DNA from 2 places in the Arsenophonus endosymbiont of Crataerina pallida genome. Region 2 is predicted to be linked to the other one. Evidence: predicted binding sites of a transcription regulator. Region 2 holds the regulator's gene; the other holds the start of a gene.
The links. The regulator sigma-54, encoded in region 2, starts transcription at its own class of promoters, with help from an activator protein. The targets are predictions, from matches to a motif close to GTTGGCACANNTTTCGCTNT.
Positions count from the first base shown of each region.

Region 1: the regulator sigma-54 is predicted to act here: its motif matches at 10,328-10,347, upstream of glnA (glutamate--ammonia ligase).

Region 1 is NZ_OZ026540.1:293,862-309,661, forward strand. It holds gene AACL31_RS01690 (ABC transporter substrate-binding protein) at 1-760, shown strand, start outside; gene AACL31_RS01695 (amino acid ABC transporter permease) at 822-1,559, shown strand; gene AACL31_RS01700 (amino acid ABC transporter permease) at 1,561-2,352, shown strand; gene AACL31_RS01705 (NCS2 family permease) at 2,547-3,875, shown strand; gene yihI (Der GTPase-activating protein YihI) at 4,072-4,542, shown strand; gene hemN (oxygen-independent coproporphyrinogen III oxidase) at 4,813-6,186, shown strand; gene glnG (nitrogen regulation protein NR(I)) at 6,232-7,659, opposite strand; partial or broken gene glnL (nitrogen regulation protein NR(II)) at 7,669-8,699, opposite strand; gene glnA (glutamate--ammonia ligase) at 8,849-10,258, opposite strand; gene argE (acetylornithine deacetylase) at 10,518-11,672, opposite strand; gene oxyR (DNA-binding transcriptional regulator OxyR) at 12,298-13,200, shown strand; partial or broken gene sthA (Si-specific NAD(P)(+) transhydrogenase) at 13,236-14,633, opposite strand; gene fabR (HTH-type transcriptional repressor FabR) at 14,845-15,486, shown strand; gene trmA (tRNA (uridine(54)-C5)-methyltransferase TrmA) at 15,713-15,800, opposite strand, start outside.
Region 2 is NZ_OZ026540.1:3,249,846-3,265,645, reverse strand. It holds partial or broken gene AACL31_RS17355 (Maf family protein) at 1-360, shown strand, start outside; gene rng (ribonuclease G) at 379-1,848, shown strand; gene yhdP (AsmA2 domain-containing protein YhdP) at 1,903-5,724, shown strand; gene nit1 (deaminated glutathione amidase) at 5,714-6,571, shown strand; gene tldD (metalloprotease TldD) at 6,587-8,032, shown strand; gene AACL31_RS17330 (ribonuclease domain-containing protein) at 8,053-8,514, shown strand; gene AACL31_RS17325 (barstar family protein) at 8,515-8,805, shown strand; gene yjgA (ribosome biogenesis factor YjgA) at 8,802-9,341, opposite strand; gene pmbA (metalloprotease PmbA) at 9,524-10,864, shown strand; gene npr (PTS phosphocarrier protein NPr) at 11,168-11,440, opposite strand; gene rapZ (RNase adapter RapZ) at 11,437-12,291, opposite strand; gene ptsN (PTS IIA-like nitrogen regulatory protein PtsN) at 12,358-12,825, opposite strand; gene hpf (ribosome hibernation-promoting factor, HPF/YfiA family) at 12,946-13,233, opposite strand; gene rpoN (RNA polymerase factor sigma-54) at 13,256-14,695, opposite strand; gene lptB (LPS export ABC transporter ATP-binding protein) at 14,760-15,485, opposite strand; gene lptA (lipopolysaccharide ABC transporter substrate-binding protein LptA) at 15,492-15,800, opposite strand, start outside.

The sequences.
Region 1 (15,800 bases), 910 kb from region 2:
AGCAGATAAATTGGAAAGTATCAAAAAAGCCGGTGTGATCCGTATTGCTGTTTTTGATAGTAATCCTCCTTTTGGTTTTATTGATGCTAAAACTAAAAAATTGGTGGGTTATGATATTGATATTGCAGAAGCGATTGCTAAAGATTTTGGTGTTAAATTAGTATTGCGTCCAACTAATCCAGCGAATCGAATACCGCTATTGACAGCGGGTAAAGTGGATCTGATTGGGGCTAATTTTACCATCACCAACGAACGTGCTAAACAAGTTGAGTTTTCAATTCCTGATTTTGCTACTGGGCAGAAATTTATCGCACGTATTGGGGTATTAAAAACGGCTGATGATATTATTTCTTTGCGTATCGGTGCAGATAAAGGAACCGTGCAGGAAATTACTCTACGTGAACGCTATCCTAATACTAAAGTAATATCTTACGATGACACCCCGCTTGCTTTTGCTGCATTACAAAATGGCAATGTACAAGCTATTACGCAAGATGATGCCAAACTGATTGGTTTATTGGGGAACTTACCGGTAAAAATTAAAGCAGATTATGAGATCTCACCTTTTAGTCTTACACGTGAATATCAGGCATTAGCAGCAGCTAAAGGTGAAACGAATTTGATTAAAGCAGTAAATAATACTTTATTGAAATTAGAAAAAAATGGTCAGGCAGAAATAATTTATAATCGTTGGTTTGGTCCAGAAACTAAAGTAGCACTACCTCGTGGTGATTTTAAATTTGCACCATTAGAAAAGTAAAAAAATATTATTTTTAATAAAAATACCTAAATGAGTGCTTCATCATAAATAGGTTGCATAAATGTTTGAACATTTTTTCTCTAGCCAGCTATTAGCCCCTGAATATCTTGATTGGATTTGGCAGGGCTTACTCATTACTATTTGGATCTCATTTTGTGCCATAGTCGCCTCAACCTTGCTAGGGTTTGTTGTCGTTGCTGCTAGAGATAGCCATACCGTATTTTTGCGTTGGTTAGCAATTAGTTATATTTCACTATTTCGTAATACGCCATTATTAATACAGCTTTTTTTTTGGTACTTTGCTGCTGGAACGATATTACCAGAATCAGTTATGCAATGGCTAAATACACCCCATCAGCTGGCTATTCTCGATATTAAGCTCGCATGGCCATCATTTGAATTTTTGGTAGGTGTGATTGGCTTAACTCTCTACTCTACGCCTTTTATTGCTGAAGAATTAAGAGCCGGTATTTATGGTGTAAAGCAAGGACAAAAATTTGCTGCATTAGCATTAGGTTTATCTGGCTGGCAAGCCATGCGTTATGTGGTTTTACCCCAAGCGCTAAAAATCGCAATGCCGCCTTTATTGGGGCAGTATATGAATATTGTAAAAAATTCTTCCCTAACTATGGCAATTGGTGTTGCTGAGCTTTCTTATGTTGCTCGTCAGATTGAAAGTCAAAGTTTACAAACCTTTACGGCGTTTGGTGTGGCGACAATTCTTTATATTGCCATTATTGCCTTGATGGAAGCTTGGGGACAATGGCGTCAGCAGCGTCTATTAATAAAGGGATATTAACATGGATTTTACAGTGATTGCTGAAAATTGGCGCTATCTGTTATTTGGTACATTTCCTGATGGCCCTTTAGAAGGTGCAGCACTGACTCTGTTAATAAGTTTATTAGCAGGAAGTATCTCTATTTTTCTCGGTATTGCTGGTGGAATTGCATTGGCGATGTTAAATGGTTGGTGGGCAAATTTACTGGCAGCTGTGTTAGGTTTTTTTCGGGCTATACCTGTCATCATGTTAATTTTCTGGAGTTACTTTTTATTACCTGTTTTACTAGGTACGGATATTCCTGAATTGACGACCGTAATTTGTGCTTTAGCTTTGATCACATCAGCTTATTTAGCGCACGGAGTAAAAGCAGGTATTTTGGCTATAGGTCAAGGGCAATGGCAAGCGGGGATGTCGCTAGGTTTTACCCGTTGGGCGGTATTGTGGAATATTATATTGCCGCAAGCGTTACGGATGATGATCCCATCTTTTATTAATCAGTGGATTGCATTAATTAAAGATACTTCATTGGCTTATATTGTGGGAGTGGCAGAATTATCATTTTTAGCCACTCAAATAAATAATCGAGAAATGATTTATCCAATGGAAATTTTTCTATTTGTTGCTTTAATCTATTTCATTATGTGTTTTTCACTTGAGCTGATAGCAAATCAAATCTTACGTCGTTTAGAAAAAAATCGCGGTCGTCACAGGCTCTATTATCAGGCAAGCAACCAAATCAGTTGGTTTGTTTCTAGTGTCCGTTATTCTTTCTTTTGCCTTTTAGAGGTAAGTGAAAGATTGGTAACATGAGTGGTTGATCCGTTGGTATTTATATCACTCTCTTTTTGATTCCACGAAGCCTTATTTCAACGTAATGACTGTGTTGAATATTCATTCGCATCATTATGTCAGATATTGTTTTCCTTTTTCTGTTTTATAATTAACTATTTGAATTAATTTTATTGTAGGATAGAGCAAAAAAACTTTTTTATTAGGCTAAATATATGAACAAAACAGATCCGATCAGACGACAGAGCCTGCTTCAGCGCATGTTTAAATTACATGAACATGGCACGACAGTTCGAACAGAAATCATTGCCGGATTGACGACGTTTTTGACAATGGTTTATATCGTTTTTGTTAACCCACAAATTCTATCAATGGCGGGAATGGATATTAAAGCTGTTTTTGTCACTACCTGCTTGGTTGCAGCGTTAGGTAGTATTATGATGGGGCTCGTCGCCAATTTACCGGTTGCTGTTGCTCCTGCGATGGGATTAAATGCCTTTTTTGCTTTTGTCGTTGTTGGTGCTATGGGCTATTCCTGGCAAGTGGCGATGGGAGCAATTTTCTGGGGAGCAGTTGGTTTATTTCTTTTAACGCTTTTTCATATTCGCTACTGGATCATTGCGCATATCCCTTTAAGCTTACGGGTTGGTATTACCAGTGGTATTGGTTTATTTATTGCCATGATGGGATTGAAAAATGCTGGCATTATTGTTGCTAATCCAGATACCTTGGTGGCGATTGGTAATTTTTCCCAATCGAATGTGTTATTGGGAATCTTGGGATTTTTTATCATTGTCGTGTTAGCGGCGCGCAATATTCATGCTGCGGTGCTTGTTTCTATTGTGATCACCACGCTGATTGGGATGATTATCGGTGATGTCCAATATAATGGTGTTTTTGCGCTACCACCTAGCATCATGACGGTTGTTGGACATGTTGATATGATTGGCTCACTAGATATTGCTTTGTCTGGCATTATTTTCTCTTTTATGCTGATTAACCTGTTTGATTCTTCAGGAACCTTAATTGGTGTTACCGATAAAGCGGGTTTGGCTGATAAGACAGGTAAATTTCCGCAGATGAAACAGGCGCTTTATGTTGATAGTTTAAGTTCGGTCGCAGGCAGCGCAATGGGAACATCTTCAGTAACTGCCTATATTGAAAGTAGTTCTGGGGTTGCGATAGGTGGACGTACTGGATTAACCGCAATTGTGGTTGGCGCGCTATTTTTATTAACAATTTTTATTTCACCGCTAGCTAGTATGGTACCCGCCTATGCAACAGCTGGCGCACTGATCTATGTTGGTGTCTTAATGACATCGAGTCTAACACGTGTTGCGTGGCATGATTTAACCGAGTCAGTACCCGCTTTTATCACAGTGGTTATGATGCCTTTTAGTTTTTCCATCACTGAAGGTATCGCGTTAGGTTTTATTGCTTACTGTGTCATGAAAATAGGAACAGGACGGTGGTGTGAAATTGGTTTGGCAGTCGTTATTGTTTCGCTGTTATTTATTGCAAAAATTATTTTGGTTGATGTGTAATAGCATTAATAAATAACTGAATAATTTATTTACATTACTTCGATAATTATTATATCGAAGTTTTCATTTATTCTAATTTTACCGTATCTAGTATAAGTCATCCACATATCATATTATTGTGTTAAATATAGAATTGAAAATCAGCAATGAGAGAAAACCCGTTATGTCGGAGCATAAGAAAAAAGCAGCTAATAAGATGAAAAAAAATCGTGAATCGCTAAATTTAGCCAGTCGTGAACGAAAAAAACAGAAAAAAAAGCGTGGCCATATAGCAGGTAGCCGTTATCAAGAAAGATCTAATGCACAAAATAACAATTATCCATCAATTGAAAAAGATCCGCGCATTGGTAGTAAGAAACCGATCCCTCTACTCATTGATGCTAAAGAAGAAAAAGCCTTAAATACCAACAAGCAAAAAATAAACAAGGTAGAAAAATCAATATTATCACCCGCAGAAGAGTTGGTATTATTGGAAAATGATGAACGTCTGGCCGCGTTATTAACTGATCTTGAAGAAGGTAAAAAATTGGCCAAAGATGAAATGACTTATGTTGATAGTAAATTGGATCGCATTGATACTTTGCTGAAAATAGTTGGTATTGAGCTTGATGACGAAGAAGATGATGATAAACCAGATGATATTATGCGGCTTTTAAAAGGGAAGTAAGCATTGTTTGTTTCATAACTATTTAATAGTAAAAATGGGTGTTACTGCCTAATAAAATAGTAATATTTATTACTGATTAATCATAAATAATTTATCAATAATTATCTTTGATTATCAATATTACTGATCTTAAATAGTTTGGTTAATTGGATTATTATTCCATTTACATCATCTTATGATAATCTCTCATCAGTTAAGATAGTGGCAGCAAATAAAGTAATGTGAGTCTGGCTATAAGATAGCAGATAGTTATTATTGAAGGATAAAAATATGTCAGAGCAGGGTATTATTTGGGATCTTTCCCTCATTCAAAAATATAACTATGCTGGGCCCAGATATACATCTTATCCTACTGCGTTAGAATTTAATCAACACTACAGTGATAGTGATTTTGCTATTGCTGCCAGTCGCTATACTGACAGACCGCTGTCTCTTTATGTACACATTCCGTTTTGTCATAAGCTGTGTTATTTCTGTGGCTGTAATAAGTTGGTGACTCGTCATAAACATAAAGTAGATAACTATCTGCTGGTTTTAGCAAAAGAGATCATAGAACAAGCGAAATTATTTACTAATCGTACTGTTACCCAAATGCACTGGGGTGGTGGGACACCAACCTATTTGAGTAAATCCCAGATCAGCCAACTATTGGCAATGTTGAAATCACATTTTCATTTTGCCACCGATGCCGAAATATCAATTGAAATTGATCCGCGAGAAATAGAATTGGATGTTATTGATCACTTGCGCTACGAGGGTTTTAACCGCTTGAGTATGGGCGTACAGGATTTTAATAAACAGGTACAGCATTTAGTTAACCGCCAGCAGGATGAAGATTTTATTTTCGCTTTGATTCAACGAGCCAGAGACACGGGGTTTATTTCTACCAGTATCGATTTGATTTATGGTTTACCGAAACAGACAGCGGAAACGTTTGCTTTTACTTTAGAGCGAGTATTAGCCCTTTCGCCTGATCGTTTAAGTGTGTTTAATTATGCCCATTTACCGGCTCTCTTTGCTGCACAACGCAAAATAAAACCGCAAGATTTACCGACAGCGGAACAAAAACTGGCTATTTTGCAGCAAACGATTTTCACCTTAACACAAAATGGTTATCAATTTATTGGTATGGATCATTTTGCTAAACCTAACGACGAACTGGCTATTGCACAACGTAATGGGGTTTTACATCGTAATTTTCAGGGCTATACCACTCAGCAAAACTGTGATCTACTCGGACTTGGCGTGTCAGCAATTAGCATGTTAGGCGATCATTACGCACAAAATCAAAAAGATTTAAGCGCCTACTATCAGGCCATTGAAAATCATCAACATGCATTGTGGAAAGGTTTATCTTTGACACAGGATGACTGTATTCGACGTGATGTCATCAAAACTTTGATCTGCAATTTTCATTTAGATTATGGTCAAATTGAAGATTGCTATCAGATTGATTTTAAAAATTATTTTTCTGCAGATTTACAGTTATTACAACCGATGATAGCAGATGGTTTGGTGATTGTTGGTCAAAGACAGTTACAAATTACCCCTAAAGGCCGATTATTAATTCGTAATATATGTATGTGTTTTGATATTTATTTGCGCAACCAAATGCGTCAACGTCAATTTTCACGTGTGATTTAGTTGGTTACAGAGGATAGTCTAGCTGTACACTTCAGCTCTTTTTTACTACTCGATACCAAATTCTTTCAATTTACGAGTAATAGTATTTCTCCCCCAGCCGAGTAAGCGAGCGGCTTCTTGTTTATGGCCTTTGGTATGGATTAAAGCGCATTCAAGCATTGTACGTTCAATCTGCGGTAAAACTTCCTGTAGTAAATTCTGTTTATTATTTTCGAGTGCGGTTTTTGTCCAATTGGCAAGTGGATCAAGCCATATTTCGTTATTTGCCGAAGGTTTCTTTTTAGGCGAATAGCGAAATTGTTGATTTTGTTGCAAATCGCTAGGCAGATCTTGCGGCAATATCACTAGGCTGGAAGACATCACTGTAAGCCAACGACAGACATTTTCTAACTGGCGTACATTACCCGTCCAAGGTAAAGACATTAAGATAGTTTCTGTCTGTGGCGCCAAAATTTTGCTCTCAACGCCAAGTTCTTGTGCTGTTTGGCGTAAAAAATGGCTGGCCAAATGTGGAATATCTGCAGTCCGTTCACGCAATGGTGGAAGCGGAATGCGGATCACATTGAGGCGATGAAAGAGATCTTCTCTAAATTTTCCTTCTTGTACTAGTTGCTCAAGGCATTGATGGGTTGCGGCGATAATACGGACATCAACTTTAATCGGTGTATAACCACCAACCCGATAAAACTGGCCTTCAGCCAATACGCGTAAAAGGCGAGTTTGAATATCAAGTGGCATGTCACCAATTTCATCGAGGAAAAGTGAACCACCATGCGCTTGCTCGAAGCGCCCTTGCCTGACCTGACTGGCGCCAGTAAAAGCGCCTTTTTCATGACCAAATAACTCAGATTCAATCAGATCTTTAGGGATAGCCGCCATATTTAACGCAATAAAAGGCCCTGCTGCTTTAGGACTATGGCGATGAAGTGCATCCGCAATTAACTCTTTACCAGTGCCTGACTCACCGTTAATAAGTACACTAATCGAGGAGCGGGATAAGCGACCGATAATTCGATAAACTTCCTGCATGGCTGGTGCTTCACCAATAATCTTGGTGACAGGAGCGGTCGGAAAAGAATTTGATCCACTACTCGGTTGTTGATTGCGATAATAATTAAGTGCGCGTTCAACCAACGATATCGTTTCGTCAATATCGAAAGGTTTTGGCAAATAATCAAAAGCACCTTGTTGATAGGCATTAACTGCGGTATTGAGATCTGAATGGGCAGTCATAATAATAATCGGTAATTTAGGATGACTTTGTTTAAGTCTTGTCAGTAATGATAATCCATCGTTTTCTGGCATATGGATATCAGAGATTAAAACATCCGGACAGGTTTTCTCTAATGCAGCCAGTACACTTTGAATATCTTCAAAACTGCGACATTCCATGCTGGCATTATTTAACGCTCGTTCTAAAACCCAACGAATGGCATTATCATCATCAACGATCCACACCGTACCTTTTTGCATATCAGTTACCTAATTCTTAATAGGAAGATAAATCGAAAATTGTGTCTGGCCAGGCCAACTGGAAAATTCGATCCTGCCAGCATGCTGGTCAATAATATTTTGTGCAATTGAGAGTCCTAAACCATTGCCACCTTTACGATGACTGACCCTTGGATAGAACAGCGTATCTTGTATCTGTGACGGGATGCCTGGACCATTATCTTCAATATCGATCCGGGCAGCAAGTCGATACGTTTTTCCATGTAATGTCACTTGAAATGCGGTGCGAGTCCGTATAGTCAAGGTTCCGCCGTTTTCTTCCATTGCTTGTATCGCGTTTTGGCTTAAATTGAGTAATACCTGTTCAATTTGTTCCGGATAGTGTGGAAACTCAGGTAAACTGGGATCATAGTCTTTTATTAGTTTAATATTTTCCGGTAGTGTCAGTGATATTAAATGGTAAGTACGCTCAACAACTTGATGAATATTCTGTTTTGTTTTTGCGCCAGGATGTTGGGGGCCAAGTAGACGATCAACTAAATTACGCAAGCGATCGGCTTGCTCAATAATTACTTGGGTATATTCCAACTGATTAGAATTATAAAGGGTTTTGGCTAACAGCTGAGCTGCTCCACGTAAACCACCTAATGGATTTTTTATCTCATGAGCTAAAGTACGGATTAACTCACGTGATGCGCTTTGTAATGATTGTTCTTGATCTAAACGGCGATGGTGATTGACTGGCGAAAATTCTAGCAAAATAAAGCATGGTGAAATGGGCTGCGCACTGATAGTCACGATATAAGAGTGATTATTAATAACCAGAGTAACGTCATTATCGGTAAAGCTTAGATTTTTTTTTGCATTAAATCCATATTAAGCGAACAATAATCAAACAGTACTGGTAGCGGTGTACCTAGTAATTTTCTTGGGCTAGCTAAAAAAAATTGGCGGCTAGCATGATTAGCGTAATGGATAATGAGTTCATTATTGAGTAATAGAATATTATGCAATAAACAATCTAAAATATGATCGCCAATTGGTAAATTATCAATTTTCACTTGGTCTTACTCCTGCACCTTTTTAGTGCATATTAACATATTTGAGTATAAACCAAGAGTTTTTGTTCAATTTTTATGCAGAAAAAACCTCATCAAAAGATGAGGTAAATATTACAATACAACAAAAATACTCAGCGGAGAATGGCTTATCAAACGCTGTAGTATATTTCGAACTCTAATGGGTGAGGTGCCATCCGAATACGTTGAACATCATCTTTTAATAAATTGATATAAGCATCGATCGTTTCATCAGTAAATACTTCACCCCGTTTCAAAAACTCCCGATCAGCATCCAATGCCTGTAGTGCTTCTTCCAGTGAACTGGCAACGGTTGGGATCTCTTGTGCTTCTTCTGCGGGTAAATCATATAAATTTTTGTCCATTGCTTCACCCGGATGAATTTTATTAATAATTCCATCGAGACCTGCCATCAATTGTGCCGCAAAGGCTAAGTACGGATTGGCAGCCGGGTCTGGGAAACGAACCTCAATACGCGATGCTCTAGGATTAGTAACGATTGGAATGCGAATAGAAGCTGAACGATTACGTGCGGAGTAAGCCAACATTACAGGTGTTTCAAAACCTGGCACCAGACGTTTATAAGAGTTGGTGGTTGGATTAGTAAAGGCATTTAAAGCTCGCGCATGTTTAATAATACCGCCAATATAATAAAGTGCCATTTCAGATAACCCGCCATATTTATCACCGGCAAACAAGTTGCTGCCATTTTTTTCCAGTGACATATGACAGTGCATACCAGAGCCATTATCACCCACTAGTGGTTTTGGCATAAATGTTGCTGTTTTACCAAAAGAATGGGCAATATTGTGCACCACGTATTTGTATATTTGTGTTTCATCGGCCTTTTTAGTCATGGTATTAAAACGGGTAGCAACCTCGTTTTGGCCTGCGGTGGCAACTTCATGGTGGTGTGCTTCAACAATTAATCCCATTTTCTCCATGGTGGAACACATAGCGGAGCGCATATTTTGTGAAGAGTCAACGGGAGGGACAGGAAAATAACCACCTTTAACGCTTGGCCGATGGCCTTTATTACCATCTTCATAATGTGCGCCAGAATTCCAGGCTGCTTCAACATCATCGATATGATAATAAGCACCAGAAATATTGTTACCAAAGCGAATATCGTCAAACACAAAGAATTCAGGTTCAGGTCCAAATAATATCGTATCTGCAATACCGCTACTACGTAAGAAATTTTCGGCGCGTTTAGAAATTGAACGTGGATCTCGTTCGTAGCCCTGATGAGTGTGGGGCTCTAGGATATCACAGCGAATAATTAGGGTTGAATCACTAAAAAAAGGATCTAATACTGCCGTCTCAGGATCAGGCATAAGCATCATATCTGACTCATTAATTCCTTTCCAACCGGCAATTGACGAACCGTCAAACATTTTACCTTCTTCAAAGAAATTTTGGTTAATTTGGTGAGCAGGAATAGTGATATGTTGTTCTTTACCTCTGGTATCGGTAAAGCGTAGATCAATATATTTAACATAGTGCTCTTTGATCATGGATAAAACATGCTCAACAGACATAAAGATTCTCCTGATTGGATCCTATTTTGAACATAGCGCCAAAAAGTTTTACTATAGTTAATTATTCACTATGCGAAAATCATGCCAAATTTTTATAACTGATAATAGATGCTTTTTTAATGATTTATTAGTAAATAATCATAAATTGAATAATAAATCGCACCATTCTTGTGCAAATCGGATGCTATTAAAGCACAATCATGGTGCGGTAGTCGAAAAAAAGATAGAGCTGGTCTTATTTTATTCCCAATTTAGTAGTTTATTTTTTCAAGCAAAAATAGGATATCATTTGTGAAAGTAATTCAATTGTCGGTTTTATATATTTAAGTTCAATAAATTCATCAGGTTGGTGAGCCTGCTCTATCGAACCTGGCCCTAATATTAATGTTGGACATCGCGTTTGAATAAAGGGCGCTTCGGTGCAGTAATTAACGGTTTGAGCTTTTTTATCTAATAAATTTTCAATTATTTTCACCATGTTATGATTTATTGGGTATTCAAAACCGGGAATAGGCGGATGAAGTTCCTCGATAGTTAAGCGATCAGGCCAACGATGTTTAATCGGTTTAAGTGCGGCATGTAACAATTCATCCAAATTTTTTAGTGACAGACCGGGTAGTGGACGAATATCGATATGTAATTCACAACACCCACAAATTCGATTTACGGCATCACCCCCATGAATATGTCCAAAATTCATTGTTGGGTAGGGAATATCAAATGCCTTGTTGTGGTAATCGGTTTTTAGTCTATTTCTAAGCAAAATTAACTGACTAATGGTTTCATGCATTAACTCAATCGCATTGATACCCTGTTCCGGATCACTTGAATGGCCAGATTGACCGGTAATACGAATGGCATTGGCAATATGCCCCTTATGAGCGCGAATCGGTCGCAATGAAGTTGGTTCACCAATAATTGCTAATTCAGGCTGAATTTCTGCAGTTGTAGCAAAATAACGTGCTCCGGCCATGGTGGTTTCTTCATCAGCGGTTGCCAGAATATAGATGGGATGCTGTAACTGATCAATATCGACATTGCGTAAAGTATCAATGATAAAAGCGAAAAAACCTTTCATATCCGCGCTACCTAAACCATATAATTTGTCTTTATATTCCGTTAATTGGAAAGGATCTTTTGTCCAGCGCCCGTCATCAAAAGGAACCGTATCAGTATGCCCACAAAGTAGTAATCCAGCCTCTCCTTGGCCAAAAGTAGCCAGTAAATTGAATTTATGGCGGCTATCTGGTACAGGTTGAATGGTTATTTTACCACCTAGTGTCGTAAGCCATTCTGCCAGTAGATTAATTAATGTTTCATTACTTAGATCGCGTCTTGCATCGACAGAACTAATTGATGGTATGGCAACTAATTGACGGTATAACTCAATAAATGTGGGCAGTTTGTTTTTCACTGTTGTCAGCCTTAATGACTAAAATTTCAGTACTCATGCATTTCATTGAATAAAAATACAACAATTAATGTTAGTTCAGTGTACAAGATTTATTAATGAGAGGGTTGATGATACAAATTTTTTCTTTTAATTGATAACAACAATATATACAGGATAAAGGAAAATTAATGGCGTATAGGATCGTCGATTAATATATTTCGATATAAAGATTTTATTTAAGAATTAAAAAAATATTTGCTTTAACATAATAATATTATTGATAAAATAATTATTTCAATATATCGATTTAAATTCAGCAATGACCATTAATTTGTTCATAAAAGTTTAGTGAAGTCTTTATTGGTGATGTGTTCAATCGATGCTTAGTGAATCTGAATTTCAATAAATAGGGTGTTGAAGCATTGATTTATGGTCGCAACTTAGTTGTGAAATATTAGCTGCTTAGTAGAATCAGTTATTGGCGCTAAACAACTCACCGCGAAAGCGTTTAATTTATTCGTTTTTGTCTATAAATTATGAAGATAAATTTTTTTTGCCGAATTTTTTCGTTGATAGGAAAACTGGATCCATTATGATGAATAGATAGGTTGATTCTATCAAATTTGTATTTAGGGAAGGAGTAGGCATGAATATTCGTGATTTGGAGTACCTTGTTGCATTAGCTGAGCATAAACATTTTCGGCGTGCTGCAGATGCCTGCCATGTTAGTCAACCGACCCTCAGCGGTCAAATTCGTAAATTGGAAGACGATTTAGGTGTTATGTTATTAGAGCGGACAAGCCGAAAGGTTCTGTTTACTCAGCAGGGGTTATTATTAGTTGAACAAGCCAGAACAGTATTGCGAGAAGTTAAAATACTGCAGGAAATGGCTTCCTTACAAGGTGAAAGCATGTCAGGCCCGTTACACATAGGATTAATTCCTACTATCGGTCCTTATCTTTTACCTCACATCATTCCAGAATTACACCGTTTATTTCCTAAATTGGAGATGTATTTACATGAAGCACAAACACACCATCTGTTAGCGCAATTAAATAATGGCAAACTAGATTGTGCAATATTAGCGCAAGTGAAGGAGACCGAAGCTTTTATTGAAATACCTCTGTATGAGGAACCTATGCGATTAGCTATTTATGAAGGACATCCATGGTTCAATCGTAAGGAAATTGAAATGCGTGAGCTTGTTGGACAGAAATTACTTATGTTGGAAGATGGACACTGTTTACGTGATCAAGCGATGGGATATTGTTTTCAGGTTGGGGCAAAAGATGATACCCACTTTCGTGCCACCAGTTTAGAGACATTACGTAACATGGTGGCAGCCGGAAGTGGTATAACGCTATTGCCAGATTTATCTGTACCGAAAGAGATAAAACGTGATGGTGTTTATTATCTTGATTGTATTAACCCTGTTCCTTCACGTTCGGTTGTTTTAATTTACCGTCCTGGCTCACCGCTTAGAAGTTGTCATGAGCAGTTTGCTGAGGCAATTCGTAAACAAATGTATCGATACTATAGTAAAAATTAATTGTTTACTTACTACTAATATTGAGCTTTATTGGGTTAAAACAGACGGTTTAACCCATTCAGTGCGGCAACCCGAAATGCTTCTGCCATAGTTGGATAATTGAAGGTAGTATTAACAAAATATTCAATAGTATTACCTTCACCTTTTTGCTCCATAATTGCCTGGCCAATATGAATAATTTCTGCTGCACGCTCACCGAAGCAGTGAATACCTAGAATTTTTAATGTTTCGCGATGAAATAGGATCTTTAAACTGCCTACATTCATCCCTGCAATTTGTGCTCTGGCTAAATGTTTAAATTGAGCACGCCCGACTTCATAAGGAATTTTCATGGCAGTCAATTGTTGTTCTGTTTTACCGACAGAACTGATTTCTGGAATGGTGTAGATCCCGATAGGAATATCCTCAATTAAATGGGTATCGCTGTGGCCCGTTGTTATCGCGCGGGCAGCGAGACGACCTTGATCATAAGCGGCTTAAGCTAAACTGGGATAGCCAATAACATCGCCGACCGCATAGATATTTTTATTATGAGTACGATAGGTAGCATCAACTTTAATCAAACCTCGATTATCAATAGGAATAGCGATATTTTCTAAATTTAGATTATCGGTATTTCCCGTACGGCCATTAGCATATAATAGACAATCGGCTTTAACCTTTTTACCTGACTTCAGATGAATAATTACGCCATCATCTGTTCCTTCGATTTTTTCATATTCTTCATTATGGCGAATGACAACACCACTATTCCAAAAATGGTATGATAAAGCGTCTGACATTTCTTGGTCTAAAAACGACAGAAGGTGATCACGGGTATTAATAAGATCAACTTTTACCCCTAATCCTCTAAATATTGAAGCATATTCACAGCCAATTACCCCTGCACCATAAATAATAACATGGTGGGGTTCATGATTGAGAGTTAAAATTGAATCACTATTGTAAATGCGTGAATGCAGAAAATCGACATCGGGAGGACAGTATGGACGAGAGCCGGTTGCGATAATGATTTTTTCAGCATATAGAGTATCGTAGGTACCATCATTATAAAGAACTTTTAAAGTATGTTGGTCAATGAAAGAGGCTTCACCGGCAAACATTTTGCAACCATTTCGTTCGTAAAATCCTTGCCGCATATGTGTTTGTTGATTAATTACGGTCTCGGCTTGTTTAAGAATGTCGGAGAAAGAAGAGCGTAAAAGCCGGGATTTATCGCTGTATAATGGATTTTGATTAAATTCGATAATTCGGCTGACCGCGTGCCGAAGCGCTTTAGAAGGAATGGTTCCCCAGTGGGTACAACCACCACCAATTTTATTATAACGTTCAATGACTGCGACTTTTTTCCCTTGTTTTACCAACCCCATTGCTGCACCTTCTCCCCCGGGGCCGGAACCAATAACGATAGTATCAAATTGAATCTGTGGCATTCGGTATAACCTATTATTATGTAAATACGAATAGACAACTCAGATTAACATTATCTTCTTTAATCAAGCTTAAATATAAGATTCAGGCTTTACATTTTAATAAATAACAGAAATTCCTTATATACTAGTTAAACTTAAGGACACTGCAAATCTGTTAAAATTTGGTATAGTAGCCTAGTTACATTATTATCGAAGAGGTATATTAATTACTGTGAGTAATATTACAGGCGTCAGAGCAAAGCAGAAAGAAAAAACGCGTCGTTCTCTGATAGAAGCGGCGTTTAGTCAATTGAGTGCTGAGCGTAGCTTTACTAGTCTCAGCTTACGTGAGGTTGCCCGAGAAGCGGGTATTGCACCGACTTCTTTTTATCGACATTTTCGTGATGTTGATGAATTAGGATTGACCATGGTGGATGAAAGCGGTCTTATGCTCCGTCAATTAATGCGTCAAGCACGACAGCGTATTGCAAAAGGTGGCAGTGTTATTCGAACATCTGTTGCTACTTTTATGGAATTTATTGGTAATAATCCGAATGCCTTTCGATTATTGCTGCGTGAACGTTCAGGTACATCGGCTGAATTTCGTGCGGCAGTTGCCAGAGAAATCCAGCATTTTATTGCTGAATTGGCCGACTACTTGCAACAGGAAAGTAATATGCCTCGGTATTTTACTGAAATTGAAGCCGAAGCCATGGTTACTATAGTATTTAGTGCGGGGGCAGAAGCATTAGATATTGATCAGGAAAAAAGGCAGCTTTTGGAAGAACGATTAGTTTTACAGCTTAGAATGATCGCCCGCGGAGCCTATTATTGGTATCGTCGTGAACAGGAAAAACATAATATTAAATTATAAATAATTTTTTGCAGTAAACCAAAAATTGCAATTATTTATTGGTGTTTTCTATATTAGTTTTTTAAATGACTTTTAATATTATGAATGTTAGAGAAATATTGTCTATATCAATATTATTTAATATATTCTTAAAATAAAAATAATATTAGCTATCATTAGATAGATTTTTTGCTGTTATGACTTATAAAATAAAACGCCATATTTTTTAATGGCGTTTTTATTTCATTCAAATATGTTTTTTCTCAAGTAAAACACCGCATTCAATATGGTGGGTATAAGGAAATTGATCGAATAACGCTAATCGATCAATTTTA
Region 2 (15,800 bases):
GTCGTAAGTGACGGAAATATTTTGGGTAAGCCTAAAGATGAAAACCATGCTGCGCATATATTAAGACAACTTTCAGGTAAAACACACCTGGTGATGACTGCAATCGCGTTCTCAGATAAGCGAAATACATTGTATGATTTAATTGTCACCAAAGTGACATTGCGGCAATTAACAAATAAAGAAATCGATCAATATATCTTGTCGGGTGAGCCGATGGACAAGGCAGGAGCTTATGCTATCCAGGGTAAAGGTGGCTGTTTTGTTAAGCGGATTGTCGGAAGTTATCACGCTGTAGTAGGGTTACCGTTAGTTGAAACAGATGAATTATTTACCAAGTTTCTGGCATTAAATAAGCGTTAAATAATAGGAATGAGAGTTATGGTAGCTGAACTATTAGTCAATGTAACCCCCTCTGAAACACGGGTGGCTTATATTGATGGTGGCGTGTTACAAGAAATTCATATTGAGCGTGAAGCTAAAAGAGGCATTGTAGGTAATATTTACAAAGGTCGTGTGAGTCGAGTCTTGCCCGGTATGCAGGCGGCCTTTGTTGATATTGGCTTGGAAAAATCCGCTTTTCTTCATGCCTCAGATATTATGCCTCACACCGAATGCATTGCCGGCGACGAACAAAAAAACTTTCATGTACGTGATATCGGCGAATTGGTTCGGCAAGGGCAAGATATTATGGTACAGGTGGTTAAAGATCCGCTAGGAACAAAAGGTGCTCGTTTAACAACGGATATCACATTACCATCCCGTTATCTGGTTTTTATGCCGGGCGCTTCTCATGTCGGCGTTTCCCAACGCATTGAAGGTGAAGAAGAACGAGAACGTTTGAAAAATATTGTTGAGCTATTTTGTGATGAGCATGGTGGCTTCATTATTCGTACTGCGGCAGAAGGGATTGGTGATGATGAACTGGCTCAAGATGCCGCTTTCCTGAAGCGTATATGGGCTAAAATTGTTGAGCGTAAAAAACGTCATAAGTCCCGTATGCAGATTTATGGTGAACTGGCTTTAGCACATCGTATCATTCGTGATTTTGCCGGTGCTTCATTAGACTGGATCCGTGTTGATTCAAACCTGACTTTTATTTCATTAAAAGATTTTATTGATGAATATGTGCCTGAAATGACAGTAAAACTTGAACTGTATCAAGGACCATTACCAATATTAGATCTGTATGATGTTGAGAAAGAGATCCAACGTGCTTTAGAACGTAAAGTTGAATTAAAATCAGGTGGTTACCTCATTATTGATCAAACTGAAGCAATGACCACTATTGATATTAATACTGGTGCTTTTGTTGGTCATCGTAATCTGGAAGAGACCATTTTTAATACCAATATTGAAGCGTCACAAGCTATAGCGAGACAGTTAAGGTTACGCAACTTGGGCGGTATTATTATTATCGATTTTATTGATATGCTTGATCCTGAGCATCGTCGTCGTGTTTTGGCATCGTTGGAACAATCATTATTAAAAGATCGGGTTAAAACCACCATTAATGGTTTTTCTCAACTAGGATTGGTCGAGATGACACGCAAAAGAACACGTGAGAGCTTTGAACATGTTCTATGTGATGAATGCCCGACTTGCCAGGGTAGAGGAACAGTAAAATCGGTAGAAACAGTCTGTTATGAAATTTTACGTGAAATTGTTCGTATAAATCGTACTATCGATGCCAATCGTTTCTTAGTCTATGCTTCAGCGGCAGTTGTTGAAGCATTAAATGGTGATGAATCTCATATATTGGCCGAAGTAGAAATTTTTGTTGGCAAATCTGTCAAAGTCCAAATTGAGTCACTGTATAGTCAGGAACAGTTTGATGTCGTTATGATGTAGTTATGATAGTGGTTAGATTGCCATTGTAGTAACTTCTTTTGGAAGGAGAGATGGGTGAAACGACTACCTAAGGTATTGGTAGCCATAAGCGCAATAATAGTACTTATTATGGCATTGGCCATTATTGGACTACGTCTTTTTCTTCCACAAATTAATGAATATCGCAATCAACTTGAAGGACAGCTGCAATCGTTAACAGGAATACCGTTTAAAATTGGTCATATTGAAGGTGAATGGGTCTCTTTTGGACCAGTATTAACGTTTTCTGATGTCAGTGTCAGCACGAAAAAAGTGAATATTCAGGTAAAGAAAATAAAATTTTCACTTGATATATGGCGTTCACTCTTTTCTTTACATCTCCGTTTTCGGGATATTATTTTCTATCAATTAAATGCAGATTGTTATAAACCACTTGAATTTGTCAGTGAAGGCGATTTTAGTCATTTTGATTTAGATGCTTTAGATGAATTGTTTTTACAGCAATTTGATTATTTTACCTTAAAAGAAAGCCGTATCACTTTTCTGACGCCGTCGGCAGAAAAAAAGATCTTAAAGATCCCTGAACTGACCTGGTTAAATCAAAATGAATATCATCGAGCACAAGGATTTATCAGTCTTGATAATTTTGAACAGCAGCAAGATCAAGATGCCATTCAAATTAAACTCAATCTTCGTAATAAAAATGGCGTGATTAATAGCGGCACGGTTTACTTACAGGCAGATAATGTAAATTTGCGCCCTTGGTTAAGTCGTTGGTTACGTGATAGTACTGGATTACAGAATGCAGTATTTAGTCTTTCTAGCTGGATTACTATCAAAGATAGTCGTATCGAAGGTGGGCAATTACAGTTGCATCAAGGACAGGCAAATTGGCAGGTTGATGGACAAGAGCATCAGTTGGCTGTTGATGATTTATTGCTGACCCTGCATCGTCAAGAGAATGGTTGGTTATTTAATATTCCACAGCTACAACATTTAAAAACTGATCAACAACAATGGCTTGAAGGTCAAATTTCTCTACTCTATTTACCACAATCAAAAGCAGATGAAAATCATTGGCGTATACGGATTAATAATATTCAATTAGAGCGATTAAGAACTATTATCCCTATTTTCTCTTTTTTCACGCCTGAATTTATTAGTGATTGGCAAAAACGTCAGCCAAAAGGTCAACTCGTCGCACTGGCATTGGATATTACGCCGGGCAAGCCAGAGAAGGCACTCATTGATGCCACCTGGCAAGATATTAGCTGGATACGCTGGAAAGATATACCTTCAGTTAGCCATTTTAGTGGTTCATTGCGAGGTAGTCAGCAAAGTGGAAGATTCTCATTTAACTTAAATAATAGTTTTATCGAATATGTGCCAATGTTTAAAGTGCCATTGGAAATTTCTGCCGGACAGGGAACGATTTTTTGGTCGGAAGAAGGCCAATCACGCCAGATTTGGAGTGAGGATCTGATGCTGCAAGCAAAATCGCTATCGACAACCGGCGATTTTCGTTATCAGGCAGCAAAAGATCAGCCACCTATATTAAGTATTTTGGCTGGCGCAAAATTGACCGATGCGGGTGATGCATGGCGTTATTTTCCCACCACGTTAATGGGTAAAGATTTATCTGATTATCTGACGAAAGCAATTATTAGCGGTCATGTTGATGCCGCCACGATGGTTTTTCACGGTGATCCGGCTAATTTTCCTTTTAAAAAGAATAATGGACAATTTCAAGTTGTTGTACCGCTACGAGATGCGACTTTTAAGTATCAACCTGATTGGCCGACAATTTTTGATTTGGATATCGATCTTAATTTTGAACGTAATGGACTTTGGATGTCGGCGCTTAGTGTAAAATTAGGTGATGCTAAAGCGGTAGATCTTAGCGCAGATATTGCCGATTATAGTCAATCTAAATTATTAATAAAATCTCATATTACCGGTGATGGAAAAGCGATCCGTAATTATTTTATCCATAGCCCGATGGAAGGTTCGATTGGCAAGGCATTAGATGCAGTGAAAATAGGCGGTAACGTTAGTGGCAAATTGATGCTTGATATTCCGTTAGAGAGAAATAGTGGTAGTGTGATTGCTAGTGGTCAAGTTGATCTTAAGAATAATGATGTCGATATCACGGCTATTGATAGTCAGTTGGAACAGCTAACGGGGCGTTTTTATTTTCGTAACGGTGATTTGAAAAGTGAAAAGCTGCAAGCTGAATGGTTTGGCCAACCGATAAATTTAACATTTAATACCACTAATGAACGACAGAATTACCAGATCAATGTAAATGTTGGCGGTAATTGGCAAGCTAAAAAAATTGCTATTTTGCCTAAATCGATTACACGTCAATTGGCAGGTAGCACAGCCTGGCAAGGACAGGTTAATATTCAATTGCCCAATCAATTTAAGCAAAATCCAACCTTATCCATTGCTCTGAATAGCAAATTAGATAAGCTTACTAGCCAATTTCCTGCTTTGGATAGCGAGCAAGTAAGGCAATTAGGTGATATGCAAATTCGTGCTAGTGGTGATACCCGGCAATTACAAATTTATGGTGATGTTGGTAAGCAAGTTAGCTTTAATAGCCAATGGCAATTTACTGACAAGCAAGTTCGTTTGCTAAAAGTAGCCATTCAGCCTTACACCGCTAAAGGTGTTGTTCTGCTCGACAGTCGATTAGTTATGATCAACTTACCTGAAATCAATGATCTGAAATGGCTTTCATTGTTGACTTCATTTTCTTCATTAAATTTAGCACCGCAAAGTTATGGTAAATCATTTGTAATACCCGATATCGCTATTGTTAACTTGCCAAAGATCACTTTTGCTAAACAGCAATGGAATAATATGGCATTTACCATTAATAAAACCGCTGAATTAACGACAATTGTTGTAGATAGCGATAATTTGAAGGGTAGTTTAAGTATTCCGAAGCAGGGTGATTGGCAAGCTAAGATTAACTATCTTTATTTTAATCCAGAAACTTCATTCCAACAGCAGAATTATGTGGCAATAAATAACCTTGCGCAAAGATATGATATTTCAGCTTGGCCAAATATGAATATTTATTGCTCAGAATGTTGGCTTGCAGGCTATAAACTAGGTGAACTAAAAGCACAAGTCATACGCAATAGACAAACCCTCATTTTAAAAGAAGGATCGTTAATAAATAGCTCCACTGATTTGAAAATCTCTGGTATGTGGCATGCAGATCAGCTAAACAGTACAACGATAAAAGGGATATTAAAAGGTAATCGATTTGATGATTTGGCTGCTTATTACGGCATACTTGTGCCGATTAAACAGGCACCTTTTAAAATTGATTTTGATTTAAATTGGGCCGCAGTACCATGGCAACCTGATGTTGCTAGTTTGAACGGTAATCTGAGCTTTAAATTAGCTAAGGGAGCAATTGCTCAGATGGGTGGTGGTGGAGCCGGTCAGTTGTTGCGTTTTATCAGTTTTGACGCACTTTTACGTAAATTGCAATTGGATTTTAGTGATACTTTTAGTGATGACTTTGCGTTTGATGCCATTCGGGGTAACGCCAATATAAAAAATGGCATCTTGAATACTGATAATTTTTATATTGATGGTTTAATGGCTGATATTACAATACATGGCAAAATTAATTTAGTTCGTCGTGATATGAATTTAGAAGCTATTATTACCCCTGAAATTTCAACCACGGTAAGTGTTGCAACGGCATTTGCCGTTAATCCACTTGCGGGTGCGGCAGTGTTTGCCGCAACTAGAGTATTGGGCCCATTATGGAGTAAAATATCGGTTATTCGTTATCGAATTACCGGTAGTCTGGAACAACCAAAAATTGATGAAACTTTACGTCAATTGAAGGAGAATCAACGGGATGACAAGTGACAATATTACACTATTACAATTGTGTAGTGGTAAAAATACTAAACATAACCTTGCTCAGATAGAGCAGCAGATTAAACAATTGCCAAATAGTGTGAAATTGGTTTTAACACCGGAAAATGCACTGTTGTTTAGTGATAATATCAGTTACCGTAATTTTGCTGAATCACAGGGAGAAGGTCCTTTACAAGGTGCAATTGCTGAAATGGCTCGTCATTATCAAGTATGGATATTGGTGGGCTCTATGCCATTAATCAGTCGTGAAGATCCTGAGCTTATCACGAGTAGTAGTCTGTTATTTGATGATAGCGGCGCAATTCGTGCTTGCTATGACAAAATTCACATGTTTGATGTGAATATAATTGATGATGAACAAGGTATTTATAACGAATCGTCAATTTATCAACGTGGTGAACATATTACAGTAGTTGATACGCCAGTTGGCCGTTTAGGAATGACGATTTGTTATGATTTACGTTTTCCCTGCCTGTTTCAGGCATTAAGAAAGCAAGGGGCGGATCTCATTGCTGTGCCGGCTGCTTTTACACGTTTAACTGGTGAAGCTCACTGGGAGCCACTGTTAAAAGCCCGCGCGATTGAAAATCAATGTATTATTTTGGCGCCGGCACAAATAGGCGTGCATGGTCAACGTCGTACTTGGGGTCACTCAATGGTGATTGATAGCTGGGGCAATATTTTGCAAGAAAATGCAGATGCAGTCAGTGCATTAACGCTTAATATTGATAAAGCTAAAGAAAGCCTGATTGGTGTCCGTGAACAGATGAAAGTCGTAAAGCATAATCGCTTCCGTACTAGTTTGATGCCATTAATTGAACACAAAACGAAATAGAAAGAGTAAATAAATATGAGTTTAACCTCTGTTAGTGAATATTTGCTGACATCAAACGATCTTAATCATCAACATCTGCAAGATGTTTTACAATCACTTGCCGAGCGACATTTAGATTATGCCGATCTCTATTTTCAATCGAGTTGTCATGAAGCATGGGGATTGGAAGACGGAATTATTAAAAGAGGATCCTACAATATTGATCAGGGTGTAGGTATTCGCGCTATTCGTGATGATAAAACTGGATTTGCTTATGCCGATCAGATAACTTTACAGGCACTACAGCAAAGTGCTAATGCGGCTCGAAGCATTGTAAATCAGGCTGGGAAGGGCAAAGCATGTCTAATTAGTAAGGTTAATTTTAAACATTTATATTCTGCGATTGATCCTATACAAACAATGAGCCCGGAAGAGAAAATCGCATTGTTGCAGCGTGTTGATCAAGTTGCCCGAGCCGAAGATCTTCGTGTGCAAGAGGTCGATGTAACGCTATCTGGTGTTTATGAACATGTTCTGGTCGTAGCAACAGATGGCACGTTAGCGGCTGATATTCGTCCATTAGTACGCTTATCTGTCAGTGTGTTAGTGGAACATGACGGCAAGCGTGAGCGTGCTGGTAGTGGTGGTGGTGGGCGCTATGGTTACCAATATTTTCTTGAAACAGAGCAAGGTGAAGTTCGGGCGGAATATTATACTCGAGAGGCTGTCCGCATAGCATTGGTTAATCTTACCGCAATTGCTGCACCGGCAGGCACAATGCCTGTGGTACTCGGTGCTGGTTGGCCAGGTGTTTTACTACACGAGGCAGTCGGCCACGGTCTTGAAGGTGATTTTAATCGGCGTGGCACATCTATTTTTAGTGGAAAAGTAGGTCAACAAGTTGCTTCACCACTTTGTACCGTGGTTGATGGTGCCACTCTAGTCGGTCGTAGAGGATCTTTAGCCATCGATGATGAAGGTGTACCGGGACAATATAATGTCTTGATTGAAAATGGTATTTTAAAAGGTTATATGCAAGACAAAATGAACGCTCGTTTGATGGGGGTTGTGCCAACCGGTAATGGTCGGCGTGAATCTTATGCGCATTTGCCGATGCCTCGTATGACAAATACTTATATGTTAGCCGGACAATCAACCCCGGCAGAGATAATAGCCAGTGTTGATCGTGGTATTTATGCACCTAATTTTGCTGGTGGGCAAGTTGATATTACTTCGGGCAAATTTGTTTTTTCGACTGTGGAAGCCTATTTGATCGAAAAAGGGAAAATCACAAAACCGATAAAAGGAGCAACATTAATTGGCTCCGGGCGAGAAGCAATGCAGCAGATTTCAATGGTTGGTAATGATCTCAAACTTGATAGCGGGATTGGTGTTTGCGGCAAAGAAGGGCAAAGTGTTCCTGTTGGTGCGGGCCAACCCACATTAAAGCTCGATAGTATGACGGTTGGTGGAACAGCATAATAAATTTTTTGGATGATTGGATGAATAAAAAAATTGTTATCTTGCTAATATTAGCCATATTAATAGGGGCAGGCGTTTACTTTAAATGGCATAGTCGGCAGCAGGCAGACATAATAGGGCAAACAGTAGCGCCCACGGCTGTCCATAATATTGATAAGTTAACCGCACAGCAAAATGTGGTTAATTATCTAAGGCAATACCATCGATTACCAGACTTTTATATTACAAAAAGAAAAGCACGACAAAGTGGTTGGGATCCAAGGGCAGGTAATTTATGTCAAGTTGTGCCGGGTAAAGCGATTGGTGGCGATAGATACAACAACCGAGAAAAATTGCTACCTGCTGCGCCAGATCGCCAATGGTATGAAGCCGATATCAATTATCACTGTGGTCATCGAGCTAGTGATAGATTGCTTTATTCATCAGATGGATTGATTTATGTGACGTTAGATCATTATAAAACCTTTTCAAGAGTGAATTAAATGATGCATTGTGTTGAATTTGATTTTCGTGAAATAGACAATCTGAATGACTTTTATCAAAAAGCGATATTGGTTTTTGAATTACCAAAATGGTTTGGCCAAAATTTGGATGCACTTTGGGATATGTTGACTGGTGGAATTGCTTTACCGGTAGAGGTTATTTTTTCTCATATAAATGAATATCAGTTAACAGAATTTGCTGAGCTGATAACGGTTTTTAGAGAAGCTGAACAAACATTGGGAGGGCAATTCATATTTCATTGCCGAGCCTCCCAATCTAATCCAGCTTAGGCACTTTCAGATAGTGTTTTTAGGTATTGAAAGAGTTGGCGATAGGCTTTAGCCGGTTTATTTGCCTCCCTTTCTTTTTTACAGTTACGAATTAATGTCCGTAGCTGTTGTCGATCAGCTAAGGGAAATAAACGTATTACATCTTCAATTGCATTATCGCCATTCTCTAATAATTGATTACGTAAAGCTTCAAGTTTATGTAATATGGCGATTTGTTGATTGTGCCGATTTTTTAGCTTATCCAACGCATCATAAATAGGTTGAGGATCTTGCGCTCTGAGTAATTTACCAATAAATTGTAGCTGGCGTCGTCGCCCTTCACGCTTAATTTTTTGCGCTAATTCAACAGCTGCTAGTAGTTCATCATTAAGGGGGATACGTTCTAGTTCATGTTTACTAAGTTCAACCAGTTCTGCTCCCAGCTTTTTTAGCGCTTCGGCATCACGCTTGATTTCGCTTTTACTGACCCAGATGATTTCATCCTTATCGATATTATTGGCGTTATCATCGAACCAGTTATCGGGCTGTTTTGCCATCGCGGTTTTCCTCTTAGCAAGACGTCGGATTATTTTATTTCAGAATAATCTGTCGTCTGGTATGTTAACATCTTATATCTATTGTAACTGGGAAAATAGATTTAATGCTACAGAGGATTTATTTTCTGCTGAAGATAGGTATTGGTTGAGTTGATTTTATTTTCTATTTTTGGATGATATCAATGAGTTTGACGGAACAGGTTTTATTACAACGTAAACAATTAGAAGAAACAGTTGCATATGCATTATCAATCGCCAAAAAGAGTTGTGATGCAGCTGAAGTGGCTATTAATAAATCAACAGGTATCAGTGTAAGTACACGTTTTGGTGAAACTGAAAATATTGAATTTAATAGTGATGGTGCTCTTGGCATTACGGTTTATCATAAACAACGTAAAGGTAGTGCATCGTCCACTAATTTACATCCAACAGCGATTAAGCGTACTGTGCAAGCCGCTATTGATATTGCACAGTATACTTCGGAAGATCCTTTTGCTGGTTTGGCAGACGCTGACCTTTTGGCTTATCAATCACCTGATTTAAAACTCTTTTATCCCTTTGATATTGATGCTGAAAAAGCGATCCAATTGGCAGGTCAAGCGGAGATGTCGGCTTTAAATGCGGATAAAAGAATTAAAAATACTGAAGGTGGAAGTTTTAATAGTCATTATGGCATTAGAGTGTTTGGTAATACTCACGGAATGTTACAGAGCTATTGCTCCAGTCGGCACTCAATGTCAAGTTGTGTGATTGCTCAGGAGAATGATGGAATGGAGCGCGATTATGCTTATTCCATTGCCCCTCGATTAGAGGATTTGCAATCACCTCAATGGGTTGGACAGGAGGCTGCTCGCCGAACTGTCGCCAGGCTTTCACCGCGTAAATTATCAACTATGAAGACACCGGTCATTTTTGCTGCTGAGGTAGCAACCGGTTTATTTGGTCACCTGGTTGGTGCGATTAGTGGTACAAGTATTTATCGTAGATCCTCTTTTTTATTAGACAGCCTTGGTAAGCAAATTTTTCCTTCTTGGTTAACCATTAAGGAGAAGCCACATCTGATTAGCGGACTAGCGTCATCTCCCTTTGATAGTGAAGGTGTGAACACTAGTCAACGTAATATTATTGAGCAAGGGATATTACAAACTTGGTTATTGACCAGTTATTCAGCACGTAAGCTTGGCTTACAGAGTACTGGTCATGCTTGTGGTATTCATAACTGGCATATAGCCGGCCAGGGGTTAGATTTTACTGCTTTATTGCGAGAAATGGGGACGGGGTTAGTTGTTACTGAATTGATGGGGCAGGGAGTTAGCTCGGTAACGGGGGATTATTCTCGGGGAGCAGCCGGTTTTTGGGTTGAAAACGGCGTAATACAATATCCTGTCAGTGAAATTACTATTGCTGGCAATCTAAAACAGATGTGGGCTAATATCGTAACAATAGGCAACGATATTGAAACTCGCAGTAATATTCAATGTGGTTCGGTATTATTACCAGAAATGCATGTTGCTGGTCAGTAAATTTTGCTAATAATTGCTGTCGTTGAATGAGAAGATTTGGCCGGATTGAACGGTTAAAATGATAGGCATTTACAGCAAGAGCAGAAATTACCAGATGACGGAGAAGTTATCGATGGGGTTGATGCCAACTCAGTAGCATTTTAGTGTGGCAGAATGACTTTTACTCAATTTGCCACAGTATATTAAATGGCATTGAAAGAATAATAGTGTTAGCAGATATCGCGTAATTTTGAGGTAGTTGATAGCGGTGAAAAGTGGCTGTCTAATAACGTTGATTTAATTAAACTTTTTGAAAGAGACTGGTTAATCGTCTTCAAGTTTATGATGAAAAAGTTGAATAATTGCTGCTAGTGCCTGCTCTTCATCTGGACCGGTTACTTCAATATCGATATAACTACCTTGTTCTGAGTCTAACATTAACATCGCTATAACACTATCTGCTTGAGCTTCTATATTATGGCAATTGCGCAACAGCACTGTAGATTTAAATTGTTGGATTAGTTCACAGAGCATCATTGCTGGCCTGGCATGCATACCCTGTTGATTTTTTATAATAATGCGGTGATAGACAGTCATGACTTTCTCTTTTCTAACGTCCGATGACGCGACTGAACATTTTTGCCTCTAGAACGAAAGTAATCAGCCAGTTGTTCGGCAACATAAACTGAACGGTGTTTACCTCCGGTACAACCGATAGCAATCGTCAAATAGCTACGGTTATTAGATTCTAACATTGGTAACCATAATTCAAGATAACTACGGGTTTGATAGATAAAGTTATGCACTTCTGTGTGTCGGTCAAGAAAGGCAGCAACAGGACGATCTAGACCTGTCATAGGACGTAATTTAGGATCCCAATGTGGGTTAGGTAAAAAACGGACATCAAACACATAATCTGCATCGATCGGAATACCATGTTTAAAGCCAAAGGATTCGAAAACCATGGTCAATTCACGTTCCCGTTTACCTAATAAACGAGCTCTAAGCATTTCAGCCAGTTCATGTACTGACATTTCAGAGGTGTCGATAACTAAATCTGCGCGTGAGCGGAGTGGCTCTAATAGATCATTTTCTTCATCAATAGCATTTTCTAATGATAAATTTTTATTGGAGAGTGGATGTAAACGGCGTGTATCACTATATCTTCTGATCAGCGTATTACGATCTGCATCAAGAAAAAGTAATTGTGGGGAAAAACTAGCCGGTAGATTTTTTAACGCATTCTCGAAAATTGTTGGGTTGTCTGGCATATTACGAACATCGATACTCACGGCCGCAGAAGTTTGTCGTTCAGCAAGTGAATTTGCTAATTCTGGCAGTAAAATAACGGGCAGATTGTCAACACAATAAAAACCCATATCCTCCAGTGCCCGTAGAGCAACTGATTTACCTGAACCAGAACGGCCACTGACTATCATCAGCACCATGAGTCATACCCCTTAAGTTTCTTCACAATGAAAAATCATTATTTGGCTTAGATTTTTAGAAACCAGTTATTCAGTAATGATTTTATAGAGTTCATCATTACTTTGCGCAGCGCGTAAACGACGACATAGGTTCTTATCAGCTAACCGTTTGGCAATTAAAGAGAGAGTATGTAAATGTGTTTTACATTGCTCTGAAGGAACTAATAATGCAAACAGTAAATCGACTGACTGATTATCAATGGCATCAAAAGCAATAGGTTCATCTAAATGGAGAAAAACACCAACTGCGTCGGATGAATTGTTTTCATTTAATTTGCCATGTGGGATTGCAATACCTCCACCGATACCGGTTGTGCCGACTTTTTCACGGGTTAATAATGAGTCAAAAACGACACTTTCAGGTACATTCAGTGCAATTGCAGCAACTTCACTAATAATTTCTAGTGCTCGTTTTTTACTCGTACAATGTACATTATTTAGTGTACATGATGGTGTTAATACCGAGCTTAATGATAATTTTTTTTCACTGTTCATTGGATTTATTCACTTAGGGCAATTATACCAGATATCCATAATGAATATCTGGCATGGACGATACTAACATCGATAATCTACATTTAGTGTCATAGTGCCCTTGTTGTTTAATAACACAGATTAATGTTGTTTCAATTTTTCTTTGTATTTAGTAAGCTGGCGCACCATTTTTTCTACCATGGCATCAATTGCCGCATACATATCATCTTCTTGAGCAGAAGCATGTAGTTCTGCTGCATTTACTTTCGCCGTTGCCTCAGCAATTTGATTAAATTTCTGTACTTTTAAAATTACATGAATAGCATTGATATGGTCAAAATGTTGTTCAAATTTTGAACACTTTTCTTCCACGGTTTGGCGTAATGCTTCTGTAATTTTAATATTTTGGCCAGTAATTTGAAATTCCATAGTATCTTCCTTCTCAGTTAATTCAAATCAGTTTTTTACGCTGATTCGAGGGTGGAATGGATAGAGACTCTCGATATTTAGCAACTGTACGACGAGCAATTTGAATACCCTGTTCTGCTAGTATGCTCGTTAATTTGTTATCACTCAAGGGTTTTGCAGGGTTCTCTGCCGCAATGAGTTTTTTTACTAGCGCGCGTATAGCGATAGAAGAGGCTTCTCCTCCGGTATCAGTGTTAACATGGCTAGAAAAAAAGTATTTCAGTTCAAAAATACCTCTTGGACTATGTAGATATTTTTGCGATGTGACACGGGAAATCGTCGATTCGTGCATATCAACCTGATAAGCAATATCCGCTAGTACCATAGGTTTCATATGCTCTTCACCATATTCAAAAAACTGTTGTTGATTTTCAACAATACATTGGGCAACTTTTAATAAAGTTTCATTACGACTTTCTAAACTTTTTATTAACCATTTTGCATCTTGTAAGTTGTTACGGATGAATTGGTTATCTTCTTCATTATCAGAGTATTTACCTAGAGAAGCATAATGTTGATTGATTTTTAAGCGTGGAATGTTTTCAGTATTTAGAGCTACTTGCCAGTCATTATCTATTTTGCGCACCAGAGCATCGGGGACAATATATTGTGGTTCATTAGTTTGAATGATTTGCCCAGGTTTAGGATCTAATCGTTGGATCATAGCGATAACTTCTTTCAAGGCCGTTTCTTTTAATTTGGTTTTTCGGCTAAGTTGCCGAAAATCACGATTGCCAAGTAATTCTAAATGGTCGTTAATTATCAGTTTAGCTTCTTTTAGAAAAGGAGTCTCGCGAGGTAACGCTGATAACTGAATTAGTAAGCAGTCTTTTAAATTTTTGGCTGCGACGCCAATCGGATCGAAGTGCTGGATCCGTTTTAATACAATTTCAACTTCTTCCTGGGTAATATCTGCTAGGGCTAAACCCGCGTAAATATCTTCAATAGTGGTGCTTAAATAGCCGGAATCGTCCACAGCATCAATAATGGCGGTGGCAATCGCGGCATCTATTTCAGTAAAAGGTGTTAATGATGCTTGCCAGGATAAATAATCTTGCAACGTTTGCAATGTTTCTCCTTGGTAGATAGGAAAATCATTGTCACTAAAATTATTGGTTAGAGTTGGATAGTTATCTGAGGGGTAAATTTCTTCCCAATTAGTATCTAAAGGTAATTCGCTTGGCACATCATTTTGTTCGATGGCGTCAAAACTATCTAGTGCCGCTGGCTCGTTATCATTAATATCTGATGTTTCAATTTCCTGGTAGAGGTCATCTTGTTCAAGTAAAGGATTGCTTTCAAGAGCTTGCTGAATTTCGTGTTGAAGTTCTAATGTTGAAAGTTGCAACAAACGAATAGCTTGTTGTAGCTGTGGTGTCATCGCCAACTGCTGACTGAGTCGGAGTTGCAAACTCTGTTTCATAAAATTGGCTTAGCCTCTTGGGAATAACATAATAAAAAAATTTACCAACTTTAATTAGTCACGGTTAGAGGCGGAAACCTTCTCCCAAATAGACGCGTTTGACTTGTTCATTTTCTAAAATCGCTTTAGGAGTTCCATGAGCGATAAGATGACCTTGACTGACAATGTAAGCACGTTCACAGACATCTAATGTCTCTCTCACATTGTGATCGGTTATTAATACGCCTAAACCATAATCTCTCAAGTGTTGGATTATTTTTTTTATATCTAATACTGAAATCGGATCAACACCAGCAAAAGGTTCATCTAAAAGAATAAATTTAGGATCAGCCGCTAATGCCCGGGCTATTTCTACCCGGCGACGCTCCCCGCCAGAAAGTGATTGACCGAGGTTATTTCGCAAATGAGTAATACTAAACTCTTCCATCAATTCTTCGGCACGTTGCTGTTTTTCTTCGAATGTTAAATCTTTACGAATTTCTAATACAGCCATCAGATTATCGTAAACGTTTAGCCGGCGAAATATTGAGGCTTCTTGTGGTAAATAACCTATTCCCCTACGAGCCCGTTCGTGAAGCGGCAGCAAACTAATATCTTCATCGTCGATAGCAATTTTTCCAGTATCACGAGGAACGATACCAACTACCATATAGAAGGTTGTCGTTTTACCTGCACCGTTTGGCCCCAGTAAACCAACGATTTCACCTGAACTGACCTCCAGGCTAACGTCTTCAACAACCTTGCGGTTTTTGTATGTTTTTGCCAAATGTTTCGCAGTTAATTTCGCCATTTTTTATTATTTACTCTTACTATTATTTGTACTTTTTACCCCAGGGCCTTTTTCTTGTAATTGGGAAGGTAACAGTATGGTCGTTACTCGTTTCCCTTTATCACTAAATGCTTCCATTTGTTGGGTTGGGACTAAATAGGTAATTTTGTCACCTTTAATATTGCTATCTAGTTGTTCAAGGTAAGCATTACCCGTTAGGATGACCAGATCTTTCTCCATTTCATAACGTATTTTGTCGCTGTGACCTTTGATCGGTTTACCATCATCTTGTAATTGATAGAAATTGGCTGGCGTACCATAGGCTTCGACAACCAT